2 regions of the Pontibacillus yanchengensis genome follow, and region 2 is predicted to be linked to the other one. Evidence: predicted binding sites of a transcription regulator. Region 2 holds the regulator's gene; the other holds the start of a gene.
The links. The regulator NrdR, encoded in region 2, represses ribonucleotide reductase genes. The targets are predictions, from matches to a motif close to AACACNATATATNGTGTT.
Positions count from the first base shown of each region.

Region 1 (7,114 bases), 300 kb from region 2:
TATTTCACGTTCGGAATTTTATACGGCATATACACCCTATCAGCCTGAAATTTCCCAAGGGGAGCTGCAGGCAATTTTTGAATTTCAAACAATGATATCCGAATTAACTGGGATGGAAGTATCGAATTCCTCTATGTATGACGGAGGTACAGCTCTTGCAGAAGCAGTTACCTTAAGTGCCGGACAAACGAAGAAAAAGAAAGTTATTGTATCAAAAGCAATACACCCACAATCAAGAGAAGTCATTCAAACATATGCAAAAGGTCCAAATTTGGAAGTCATTGAAATCGATACAAAGGATGGAATAACTGATATCAAGGCTCTAGAACAAGAACTTGATGAAAATACCGCTAGTGTAGTTATCTCTTATCCAAACTTCTATGGTCAAGTTGAACCGTTAGCTGAGGTGCAGAGACTTTTAGAAGATCACAAAGCAATGTTCATTGTCTCAAGTAATCCACTTTCTTTAGGGTATCTCACCCCACCAGGAGAGTTTGGTGCAGATATTGTCGTCGGGGATACACAGGTATTTGGCATACCAGCACAATTTGGGGGGCCACATTGTGGCTATTTTGCAACTACAAGCAAATTAATGAGAAAGGTACCTGGTCGTCTCGTTGGACAAACAAAAGATGAGGAAGGCCGAAGAGGGTTTGTTCTTACTTTACAAGCTCGTGAACAACACATAAGACGTGATAAAGCTACCTCTAATATTTGTTCCAACCAAGCCCTGAATGCCTTAGCTACATCTGTTGCTTTAAGTGCCTTAGGAAAACAAGGACTAAAAGAGATGGCCTATCAAAATATGCAAAAAGCTCGTTATGCATTTGCTAAACTTCAGGAAGCTGGTATGAAGGTTAAATTCAAGGGTGCATTCTTTAATGAAGTTGTATTGGATTGCCAAAAATCAATTAACACAATCAATCAAAAGCTTCAGGAAAAAGGGTATATTGGCGGTTTCGATCTTGAATCGACAGATCCTAGTCTTAGCGGTTGTATGTTAATAGCTATTACAGAAATGCGTACAAAAGAAGAAATCGATGCCTTTGTCACAGAATTGAGGGATATACATGTTGAATGAAAACTTTCCACTGATTTTTGAACGTAGTCAAGAAGGTCGTATGGGATATAGTTTACCTGATTTAGATGTACCTGAAGTTGATATTGAACTGGATGAACAATATGTTCGAAAGAGTGATGCTGATCTACCTGAGGTAAGTGAGCTTCAAATAATGCGTCATTATACAGCACTATCGACACGAAACCATGGTGTTGATTCAGGTTTTTATCCATTAGGCTCTTGTACCATGAAGTATAATCCAAAAATCAATGAAGATGTAGCTCGTATTCCGGGTTTTAGTCACATACATCCATTACAAGACGCAAATAGTGTTCAAGGTGCTTTAGAGTTAATGTATGATCTCCAATCCTCTTTAGAGGCAATTACAGGTATGAACACTGTTACACTTCAGCCAGCTGCAGGAGCTCATGGTGAGTGGACTGGGTTGATGATGATTCGAGCTTTCCATGAAACAAATGGAGATTATAATCGTACCAAAGTTATCGTTCCAGATTCAGCGCATGGAACGAATCCTGCTTCAGCTACAGTTGCAGGTTTTGAAGCGGTAACAGTAAAATCCAATGAACAAGGATTAGTTGATTTAGATGATTTAAGAAGAGTCGTGGATGAGAACACCGCTGCGTTGATGTTAACAAATCCGAACACGCTAGGATTGTTTGAAGAACATATACTAGAAATGGCCGAAATAGTTCATGGTGCTGGTGGTAAATTATATTATGACGGGGCAAATTTGAATGCAATTCTAGGGTACGCCCGTCCTGGAGATATGGGATTTGATGTAGTTCACCTTAATTTGCATAAAACATTTACTGGTCCCCATGGTGGTGGTGGTCCTGGTTCTGGCCCAGTGGGGGTTACCTCAGAGTTAGAACCTTATTTACCTAAGCCGCTATTAAAGAAACAAAATAATCGATTTGTATTTGAAGATAATCGACCTCAATCAATAGGGAGGGTGAAACCGTACTTTGGTAACTTTGGAATCAATGTTCGAGCTTATACGTATATTCGTACAATGGGTCCTGATGGTTTGCGTCAGGTTAGTGAATACGCCGTACTTAATGCGAATTATATGATGAGAGAACTACAGTCAACTTTTGACTTACCATTTTCTCAACATTGTAAGCATGAATTCGTACTATCTGGTAAGCGCCAGAAGAAATTAGGTGTGCGTACGTTAGATATAGCCAAACGATTGCTAGACTTCGGCTATCATCCACCTACCATTTATTTCCCTATAAATGTAGAGGAAGCTATGATGGTAGAGCCAACAGAGACGGAGGCCAAAGAAACACTAGATGAATTTATATCGGTCATGAAGCAAATTTCTAAAGAAGTAGAAGAAAAACCCGAGGTTGTTCAAGAAGCGCCTCACACAACGATTGTAAGTCGATTAGACGAAACAACAGCCGCTAGGAAACCAGTACTTCGTTATACCAGAGATTAGATAAATAAAGATCCTCAACAATACGTTGAGGATCTTTACTATTAACTCTGTTTAATTTTACCGTCCCATTTTTTAAATCCACCTTGTAGAACATGGAGTTGATCGTACCCTTTTTTATGAAGGACGTTAGCTGCTCTTGAGGAACGGGTTTGGTTTTGGCAATACAAATAAACGGGTTTGTCTGGACGTATTTCCTGCAAACGTTGTTTCAATTGGGTTACTGGGATGTTTCGAGCTCCAAGAATATGTCCTGCTTTAAATTCGTTAGGTTCTCGAACATCAATAAGTTGGGCTTTACGGTATCCTTCACGAAATTGTTCTGATGTCAGTGTTTTTAAATAACGGCGTTGATTTACATATCTTATAACGGCAAAGCCGATAATGAGTGCTAATCCTACAATAAAAATCCACATCGTAACTCCCCCTATCTCTCTCATGATTCCTAATCTATTATAGTTCTGTTTGAATTAAGTTTCAAAGTTTTTTTATATAGAAAGTCAAACGTTTGTGGTTTGATTACATTTTCTACGAGGAATTATAACTTACTGTCCAAATTGGTTCAAACGCTTAAGATAACATAGGGAGGATGAATATATTTCCAATTTATTTGCAAATAGTAAATAAGGGATTTGTGGATGTATGTGTCGATTTAAAGGACATATACCTTATATTTTCTTTTATTTTCGTAGATTTTTAAGATTGACAAATCGATTATACTTTGTTCAAAACACAATATATAGTGTAAATTCGTTTCATAGAACACAATATATAGAAACTTTTATATTGAACCAAGGAGATTACTGTGGTAAGTTATATATAGCAAAGTTGAGCGGCTACAAGTGCTGATATTCATCAATAGATGTCGAACTCAACGCATTATTCGCGATAGAGGAGAGATGGTTCATGCAGGCGGTGAAAGATTCACTAAAACATATCAACATAGATCAACTTAATAAAGATATAGGGATGTTTCCTCAAGTTCATCCAGTTACAGATGATATGCATATAACACATTCAGGTGTATCAAGACTTGTAATGCTGGATCGTTACGCATTTAAGGATACGGAGAAAATAACACTAGCATCCGGAGATTTTGTTGTCCTTACCATTAAGGAAGATCCTAAATTCCCCGCTAGAGGATTGGGGTACATACAATCCATAGATTGGGAAACATCAAAAGCTCAAGTTAAAGTTGAATCAGAATTTGTTCATGTATTGGATAATCCAGAAGAAGCGGAAACAGGCATTATATCTCGTTCACTAGATGTAATAGACAAACCGCTTGAGATTTTTTATGAGCAAGTGGCACGAAGGAATGCCACAGGCTTGGCAGAAGTAGAAGTGGATGAAACCAAAAAGCAAGAATGGTATAAGCACTTTTATGAAGAACTTTCAAATCTAAACTTTATTCCTGCTGGGCGTGTATTATATGGAGCAGGTGCTGATACAGATGTTACGTACTTCAACTGTTATGTTATGCCATTCATTCAAGACTCTCGAGAGGGTATATCAGACCATCGTAAACAAGTGATGGAAATCATGTCACGTGGAGGAGGAGTTGGAACAAATGGTTCGACACTACGTCCAAGAAATGCATTGGCAAAAGGTGTAAACGGTAAATCATCTGGTTCTGTTTCCTGGCTTGATGATATCGCTAAGCTAACCCATCTTGTGGAACAAGGTGGATCAAGACGTGGAGCGCAAATGATCATGCAAGCAGATTGGCATCCTGATATTATTGAATTCATTATTTCAAAAATGCAGAATCCACGTATATTACGGTTCTTAATTGAGACCACTGAAGACGAGGGGATTAAGCGTCAAGCCCAATCAAAGTTAAAATTCACACCTCTCACAGAAACAGAGCGAGACATGTATCAAGGAATTGTTAATTATAAAGCGATTGAAGGTCAAGGTGGCTTTACAAATAAAGTGATAGCAGAAGCAGAAGAAAAGCTTCGATTAGGTGGTAACTATGACGTTCATAATTCTGAGTTTCTAACAGGAGCCAACATATCGATATGTTTAACAAATGATTTCATGGAAGCTGTTGAACAGGATGGTTACTATGATCTTCGCTTTCCTGATGTGGAAAGTTACAACCCTGAGGGAATGAAGGCTTACAATGAGAAATGGCAAGAAGTTGGAGACGTACGTGAATGGGAAGCAATGGGATATAAAGTGAAAACACACCGTCGCATGAAAGCGAAGGAGCTTTGGAACTTAATTAATATCTGTGCCACTTATTCAGCTGAACCAGGAATTTTCTTTATTGATAACGCAAATGAAAAAACCAATGCTACAAGTTATGGTCAAAAAGTAGTCGCAACGAATCCTTGTGGGGAACAACCATTAGCTCCATACTCTGTATGTAACTTGGCTGCTGTAAATCTTGCTTCCTTCGCCAATAAAGAAACGAAGGAAGTAGACTATGAAAAGTTGAAACAAACGGTTCAAACAGGCGTACGAATGCAAGATAACGTTATTGATGCAACACCATACTTTCTTGAGGAAAATAAAAAGCAGGCCCTTGGAGAGCGCCGAGTAGGCCTAGGGGTTATGGGACTTCATGACTTGTTAATTTATACAGAAACTGCGTATGGTTCAAAAGAAGGTAATGAAGTTGTCGATCAAATATTTGAAACGATTGCAACTACAGCGTATAGAACTTCTATAGAGTTGTCTAAAGAGAAGGGCAGTTTTCCATTCCTAGTTGGGAAGACAGAAGAGGAGACGAAACAAATTCGTGAGCAATTTATTAATACTGGTTACATGAAGGAAATGCCAGAGGATATACGTCAAGGTATTTTAGACCACGGCATTCGTAACTCACACTTATTAACTGTAGCTCCAACAGGATCTACTGGCACAATGGTAGGAGTCTCAACTGGCCTTGAGCCATATTTCTCTTTCTCTTACTACAGAAGTGGACGCTTGGGTAAATTTATCGAAGTAAAAGCAAATATTGTTCAAGAATACTTGGATGAGCACCCTGAACAGAATCCAAATCATTTACCTGAATGGTTCGTTACAGCGATGAGTCTTTCTCCAGAAGCTCATGCAGATACACAATGTGTTATTCAGCGCTGGGTGGACAGTTCAATATCCAAAACAGTTAATGCTCCTAAAGGCTATAGCGTTGAACAAGTGGAGCAAGTATATCAACGTTTATATCGAGGTGGAGCAAAAGGCGGAACCGTCTATGTCGATGGTAGTCGTGATGCTCAAGTACTCACGCTTAAGGCAGAAGACAATCAAGTAGAAGAACAACAGGAGCTATTTGAAAACGAGCAACCTAAAGTCGTTCTTATGGATACCGTGCATGAATTGGATAAAACGGACGTAACCATCGGATCAGAAGTGGGGAATACATGTCCAGTATGTCGAGAAGGGAAAATTCAAGATGTAGGTGGATGCAATACATGTATGAATTGTGGAGCCCAACTAAAATGTGGGTTATAAGATAGATAACAAGCTTGGAGAAGTACATCTTCTTCAAGCTTGTTTGTTTAGCGTACTATAAAAATGTTGCTTGTGTATAACAGAATAAGTATAGAGGCCGACGTCCGGCTCCAGCGCCCAGCGACTAGCAAACTTCCTGCACCTCCTTACGTTAAGGAAAAATAGAATCGCTACCGCTATTCGTGTTTCCTTTATCTCATACGGAATCATGGGAAGTTCGATCAAAATCGGTGCGTCACGCAGCAACATCGAACTGACATACGACACAGTCTATATGTCGCCGGGCGATTGCGTCTTTATTTATAGAATACATTCATTACCAGCAGTGTTCATTAGTTGTTGGTTCATACTAAATCCTAAAAGGAGTGATTTAGTAATGAAGCCATTCACACCTAATTTGGTGTATATTGAACCAAGAGCTATGGAATACCCTCTTGCACAGGAGCTTTATCAAAAGTTTAAAGATCAAGGGATTGAAATTAGAGAAACGACTTCACATAATCAGGTACGAGGAATACCGGGGGATAACGAACTCCGACAATACGCTAATGCAAAAAACACCTTTGTAATTGGTGTACGGAAAACGTTAAAGTTTGATACATCAAAACCATCAGCAGAGTATGCAATCCCACTAGCAACAGGATGCATGGGGCACTGTCATTATTGTTACCTTCAAACAACATTAGGAAAAAAACCTTATATTCGAACATATGTGAATTTAGATGATATTTTTAATCAGGCACTAGAGTATATTGAAGAACGCGATGAACCCACTCGTTTTGAAGCAGCATGTACTTCAGATATTGTAGGAATTGATCATCTCACACATTCATTAAAGAAGACAATTGAATTCATGGGTGAGCAAGAGAAAGGTCGATTACGGTTTGTGACAAAGTATCATCATGTGGATCACCTTTTAGATGCAAAGCACAATGGACATACTCGCTTTCGATTTAGCATTAATGCAGATTATGTAATTAAAAATTTTGAACCAGGGACTTCTTCATTAGATAAACGGTTAGAAGCAGCTAGAAAGGTTGCTGATGCCGGGTATCCGTTAGGGTTTATTGTAGCTCCCATTTATTTATACGGCGATGACTGGAAACAAGGATATCATCAGTTGTTTG
Region 1 covers NZ_WMEU01000002.1:429,617-436,730, forward strand. Annotated here, with positions in the region: gene gcvPA (aminomethyl-transferring glycine dehydrogenase subunit GcvPA) at 1-1,081, shown strand, start outside; gene gcvPB (aminomethyl-transferring glycine dehydrogenase subunit GcvPB) at 1,071-2,525, shown strand; gene GLW08_RS09340 (rhodanese-like domain-containing protein) at 2,567-2,938, opposite strand; gene GLW08_RS09345 (vitamin B12-dependent ribonucleotide reductase) at 3,429-5,987, shown strand; gene splB (spore photoproduct lyase) at 6,364-7,114, shown strand, end outside.
Region 1: the regulator NrdR is predicted to act here: its motif matches at 3,252-3,269, upstream of GLW08_RS09345 (vitamin B12-dependent ribonucleotide reductase).

Region 2 (7,114 bases):
ATGGCATTCGAAATTGGCTTTCCTGATGAATTGAAGAAAAGAAACGATGCATTCTTCTGCACGATAATAAGATGGTCGATTTTTGATTGCTTAGTCCCTACATATTCTCTAAGTTGCTGAACATACGTTTGGTACTCCTCTTCTCGCTTATATTCATCAATCGCATAGCCAACAAAATCAATTAACTCTTCCCTGTAGTATTGAAATCGAAAGGTTACAACTGAATCAAAGTGTAAATTATCTCCTTCATTTAAGGCGTTCTCAAACACACGATATAGTAATTTTGTATGCTGTCCATGGCTAAGTCCATGCAATGGAACCATCCGTTGCTCTGTATTGTCTTCTAAGAAAGATTGACATAATTCAAAAATATGGGCTACCTCATCTTCATCATTATAATAATAACAATTACGAATAATATCTTGTATCCAGGACTGTTCTCTATGTAGGGTGAATACATGGATCAACCCGTGAACAAGCCATTTGTTAACCGATATGGCTGATGTATTGCCACTCTCTATGTTGACAATATAACCCGATTTTCTTTGATGGTTCCATTGAATCGTAATATCCTCCTGTACATCGAGGATACTTTCACAAAATGATAAAGCTTCCTGTTTATACTCAAAGCAGACTTCTTTCAAACTGTTCCCCCCTTCCCCCGAAACTGTTACATTATATGGGACAAGAAAGGAAAAAATGTGTGTTTTTCAACAAGAATAAAAAAACAACCTGCAAAAGGTTGTTTTAAGATGAATGTTTTTGATTATTGCCTTCGATTTTGTCCAATTACTTCAACTGGTGTACTTACGGCCTTGATTCGTTCGATAATTCTACCTGCTTTTAGTTGGTCAATTTCACCACGGTTATTTGTCATTAAGTGCTTCTCTAAATCCTCTAAAGAATAGTTAGACGTAAAGAATACAGGTAAACGTTCCATCATTCGATATTGAAGAATGGAGCCCAAAACTTCGTCACGGAACCAAGATGACATAGATTCTGCCCCTATATCATCCAACATAAGGACTTGAGCTGTTTTGAATCTTTCTATTTTTTCGTTTAATGAATTATCCTGGAGTGAGGACTTCATTTCCCTTACTAGTTCAGGCATGTAAATCATATAAGAGGAAATCCGCTTGTTTGCAAGTTTATTTGCAATAGCTCCTAAGATATGTGTTTTTCCAACTCCAAAACGTCCATGGAAATAAAGGCCCTTTTGAGCTTTTTCGGTCTCTACATTCTCAGTATAATTAACTGCAAGTCTTATTGCCTCATAGCGATCATCGGGATCTAAATCCTTAAAGCGAGCTTCTAAAATATCCTTTGGCATGTAAAGACTACTTATAAAAGAACGCTTTTCTGACTGTTCTTGGTATTGGCGCTTGGTTGGGCACATTTCATAAGTTAAGCGAACATCCTTCCCTGCTACATGAAGGCTAGGTGAATAGCCTGGTACAAGGTTTTGACATTCCTCTAGAGAAGGACATCCCTCACAGGATTTAGATTGGGACTGATATTCATAAAATTTCATTAAATGTCGTTCAACATCTTCATCAGTCAAATGAGAATTTTGTTGTAAAACTTTCTGAATGTCTTGATCATGCAAAATAGCTTGTCGCATATTTTGATAATGCTCTTGAAAGTTTTTACTCTCTCTCATCCATTTTTTCAAAGCTGTTTGGATTGGTTCCATGTCACTCATCCTTAAATCAATTTATTCACGATATCTATTCATCATCCATTTTCTTCAAGGCATCAGCTAATTCCTTTTTTTCCTTCTCAATTTCTTGTTGAGATTTACTAGCCTTTTCTGAACCTTTTGTTTTAGATTGTGCTTCTTTTTCTTTTTGCTGTTCTTTAAACCAATCAGGCAAAACTTCTTGCTTTTGTCTTCGATTTTTCCCTTTTGTAGCCAATTGCTGGTATTTTTGATTCTCTGATTTAGCAGTGTCCATAGCTTGACGTACTGTTTTTACATTCAGTCTTGCCCAATGCCCTGCAATAGTTTCCATATATGGCTTAGAAAGCTTCATATCTGTTTTCAATAACACATAATAAATGAGTACATTCATAACTCCTGCAGGTAACCCTTGTGAAGTCATTATATCACGAACAATTTTAAGTTCTTTTTCTGTTGGTTCAGCACCATTAGATAAGTCAGTTAACAATTGCCTAGGAGAAATATGTTCTAATTGATTAATCAATGCTTCTTCTTTATCTTGAGGTTGTTGGTCTTCGTCAGATTGCTTGGAAGCCCCTTCATCAGAAGCAACTTTTTCTCTGTGTTCCGTTAACCTAATATTCCCGTGACCTTTTTGATGCTTTGATTGATATAAATCATGACAGGCTTCCTTTAATTCAGAAACATGTAACTCATTTGAATCTGACAGAGCCCATTGAATTGCTTTTTCCATTTCATAATTAGCCAAGTTATATAATAAGGCTAATTGATTCATTACTTTTTTATTCTTTTCAGTGAAAATTACGTTAACTGGAAGCATTCGTTCATGAAACGTTTTTTTTAACCAATCAAAGTCTATACTGGATTCTTGTACATTTGCGCCAGTTGTCGACATGATTATGTTTTTTGTCGTTTCGTTAGATTCTGGATTTGATGGGACATCATTCGGCAATTCTCGCATTGAGAAGATTTCTTCAAAAGAAGACGTAACTTCAGTAGAATGTTCTTCCACTATTGGTTTAGAATATAATGAATGTTGTAACCTCTGAAATTTTTCCTGTCCAATATGATGATACAATAACAGGGATAACATATCATCTTCAAAGAATTCATTTGGTGTAAATGGTCTAAGTAAAACATACGTATATACATTCTGTTGCTCTCCCTCTGAGAGGAAAGAACGTATAAGTCCAATCGCTTCTAAACGCTTTCTAGCTTCATATATTTGATCTAATGGTAGATGGAGATAATTCATCAACAAGTGATGCGTTCTGGGGTGGTCGTCTTGTTTTTGAACCTCATATTCTGAAAGAAGGGTTTGGTATAAAGAAATTGCAGCCAAACCAATTAAGGGTTGATATAAATGGGTTAAAGAGGTAGACATGTTTATAGCAATATTGTGTGGTACTTGTAATTTGAAGCCATCTACCGGCAACAACTTTCCAATATTTGTTTCCTTCATACCTGATCTCCCCTTCTCATCGATGTCCATGCCGGTAAGTATTCAGTGAAATGCTTGTTGTAATAGGGGGGTAGAAAAAAGAAAAGAGCCACCAAGGCCCTAAACATTTACCCTTCAGAATCATGTTTGATTAAATCTTTTAATTCATCTAAGAAGACATTAATATCTTTAAATTGTCTATATACGGATGCAAATCGAACATAAGCTACCTCGTCAATTGTAGCCAGCCGATCCATTACCATCTCTCCTATTTCCTTACTCTGCACTTCCGAAACACCACGGTTTCTTAATTCCCGTTCAATATCACCTGAAATATTTTCTAATTCTTCTACAGCAACTGGCCTTTTTTCGCACGCACGGATTAAACCACGCATGAGCTTTTCGCGACTGAATTCTTCTCGTGTTCCTTCTTTTTTCACTATGATAAGAGGAACTTCCTCAATGCGCTCAAAAGTGGTGAACCGAAACTCACATTGTTCGCATTCTCTTCTCCGCCTTATAGATTTTCCTTCCTCTACTGGCCTTGAGTCTAATACTTTTGTACTTTTGTAGCTACAATTGGGGCACTTCACTCCATATCAACTCCAAATCTGGTTTGCCTTATCTACACATTTAATTTATGAGCCATTGATGTTTCTATAAAAGTTAGCTCTTTCTTGAGCATATCGTATTGTTGGCGTATTATTTTATGGCTATAACCAAGATCAAATGGTAATGTCGTTTCCGATGTAACGGAAAAATCAATTGCAGTATGATAAGGCTTGACCATAATGACACTGATAACGATAAATGCTTTCTTTTGTTTTTTTAATTGAACACTTAACTCGCCACGCTCTTCAGAAACTGATCTCACTTCAAAAGATGATGATTTCGAATACATATCGTGCAAAATGTTGATGGCTTTATCCTTTGTTGTTTTAAAATAATGGGTACGTAATGACTCGTTATAGTGATTTTCTTCTGTTTCGGCATGATTCGTAAAATATGTGGAAAAAATTTGTTTTAATTTCATATATCTTGTACACCTCTAATCTATTATATCAAAAATTCTATAAGGTTAAATACATTACTCGAGGTGATTTGACAAATTCACCAAAATTCTTGAAGCTGAGATTTATTTTGAGGGTAATCTAGTCAGGAGATTGGAAGGTAGGAATATAGCATCACGACGGAGGAATTTGTACTATAGAGCGGGTTTTAAACCTCTATAACTACAAAAGTCAACTTTTTTTCCTAGCTAATAAGAAAAGAGATGCACATTGTACACCTCTTTTTATATTATAGGACATTAAATTTTTTCACTTCGACAGGTCCCATACCACGTGGAACTTCTACCGTTTCTTTCGTTTTTGATTCAAGAGCGTCTGCTATATATTGTGCAGCTACATTTGGATCAATTCGATTACCACATGTGTACACATCAATACTCGCATACCCGTGTTCTGGGAAGCTATGAATCGTAAGATGTGATTCTGAGATAATGACAACCCCGCTCACTCCATGAGGAGCAAATTTATGAAAGGCTACTTCACGTACTTCTGCACCTGATTTTAACGCTGCATCAACAAAAATTTGTTCAATTAAATTCATATCATTTAACTTATCAATGTTACAATCCCAAAGTTCTGCAATTACATGTCTACCCATTGTATCCATTGGGAGTCCCCCTTTAACCACATAAGTTTACTTCTATACATCTAGCTAATGCACTACCACGGGGGAAAGTTAGTCCGATGAGGTCCTAACCCTTTAAGCAGTCATCTTTTTATTAGTATTTTCAGAAGCTCAAAAGTTAGTATATATCGTTTCCCTAAAATTTGCAATATAGTTCTATAAAGATTTTTTGAAATTGGTTAACAGACTCTTACCAGTGGAAGTGGTATTTCCTTTCCCATTATAAATGAGAAAGAGGGGGATTCCAATGATAGACATTTATGATACCTGAACTTCTTGTTCTTTTCTCAAATAACTACCTACAAAATTCACTAGATCAATAACTCGTTTTGAATAGCCCCATTCATTGTCATACCAAGCTAAAACTTTTACTTTTCTATCTTCCATCACAAGTGTAGATAAACCATCAACAATGGATGAGTACTCTGTGGTTGTGTAATCAACTGATACTAATGGCTCCTCTGAGTAAGATAGAATTCCATTTAGCTCATTTTTCGCTGCATGACGGAATATATTATTTATTTGATCAACAGTAACATCCTGTTTCAAATCAACAACTAAATCAACTAGTGAAACATTTGGGGTCGGTACTCGTAAAGCCATCCCATGCAATTTACCATCTAATTGAGGAAGAACTTGACCGAGTGCTTTTGCTGCACCTGTAGATGTCGGGATGATAGACTGTGTACAACCCCTAGCTCTCCGAAGGTCTTTATGTGGGTTATCTAGATTTTTTTGGTCATTTGTGAATGCATGAACCGTCGTCATCAATCCATTCTCAATACCAAATTGCTCATCTAACACTTTCACCACTGGAGCTAAACAGTTGGTCGTACAGGATGCATTGGAAATAACATCATGCTGCTGGTGATTGTAAACGCTCTCATTTACACCCATAACAATCGTGGCATCTACTTCTTTTCCAGGTGCAGTAATGACTACTTTCTTAGCTCCTGCTTCAATGTGGGCTCCTGCTGTTTCTTTTGTTTTAAACTTACCGGTAGCTTCTATAACAATATCAATATTGTGTTCTTTCCAAGGTAATTCTTTAGGATCTCGAGAAGAGAACAAATGAATCTTCTTACCATTTATCTCAAGACCATCTTGAAGCGCTTTCACATCTGCTTGAAAACGACCATGAACACTATCATATGTTAAAAGGTGGGCTAACGTTTCAGGAGGGTAACTTGCATTAACCGCTACCACCTCAAGATTTTCATCCAGTACGGCCTGACGGAATGCCATTCTGCCAATACGACCAAAACCATTAATTGCAACACGTGACTTCATAACAACTACCCCTCTCCATATATGTGATATACTAAATGCATTTATGTATGAATAGTATAACACATTTAGCCTTTGTTGGGTGTTAAAATATAAAAAAATGGACGCTAGAAAATAAAGAGAAACATATGTCCCCCATTAGAGACCTGTAAAATCGACGTACATAACGTATATCAGATATTGCTTCCAAGACACCTATCTACACAACGTAAGTCTGTCATAGATATCGAAGACGATAGAAGCACACTAGTTACTTACTAGACAAGTAAGGTTATGCTCTCATTACTTTTTGGGTTTTACATAATGCAGTTACCATCCATATAAGCCCCATTATCTTGAAGACTTGGATTCGAGATATATTCAAAAGGTGATGGGTCCGATACTTGAAAAGTGGAAGAGGGTTACGGTGAAGCAACTCGCTTTCCTGCGGACGAGCTGGTGAGCCTTTTCAGTCGCTTTGCTCCCTCCGGGGTCTCACGGTCTCACCAACCTCCTTCTACCGCGGGAGTCTCGCAGTTCCCCTTCACCCCAACCTGGTAATGGCTATCGGACCCGAGGCCAAATGTTGTATGTCTGGGTGGATCTTAAGGACAAATAAAACTTTATTTTTTACAAACAGCGAACTACTGTCCATTAGCTTTCTTGCCACAGAATTTTTTGTTATGAACCAATTGTTATACTAGAACTTACTAGGGTGTGGACCGTCAGAAGATATTCAAATACCTCAACCTCTCTAAGTTCGCAATGTTTCCGTTTCTCCCAACATCGCAGCAGGTGGCCATGGAACAAGGAGACTCCCGACGGAGAAAGGGGTAGGCAAGCCCCCCTGAGGGGGTTTTTCCCCGAAGGTAGATCGCCAGCTCGCTGGCAGGACGCGAGTTGTTCCACGGCCACCTTTATTCTAACTAAACCTACGGAAACATCCCACTCCCCCAAACTATCTCGAATCCAAGTCTTCAAGATTATGCCTCTTTTGTTGAATAGCTTTTCTTTCCTATGCAAGAGCCAAA
Region 2 covers NZ_WMEU01000002.1:124,838-131,951, reverse strand. Annotated here, with positions in the region: gene ytxC (sporulation protein YtxC) at 1-644, opposite strand, end outside; gene dnaI (primosomal protein DnaI) at 767-1,693, opposite strand; gene GLW08_RS07785 (replication initiation and membrane attachment family protein) at 1,728-3,143, opposite strand; gene nrdR (transcriptional regulator NrdR) at 3,251-3,715, opposite strand; gene GLW08_RS07775 (cytosolic protein) at 3,748-4,155, opposite strand; gene speD (adenosylmethionine decarboxylase) at 4,422-4,799, opposite strand; gene GLW08_RS07765 (glyceraldehyde-3-phosphate dehydrogenase) at 5,076-6,107, opposite strand.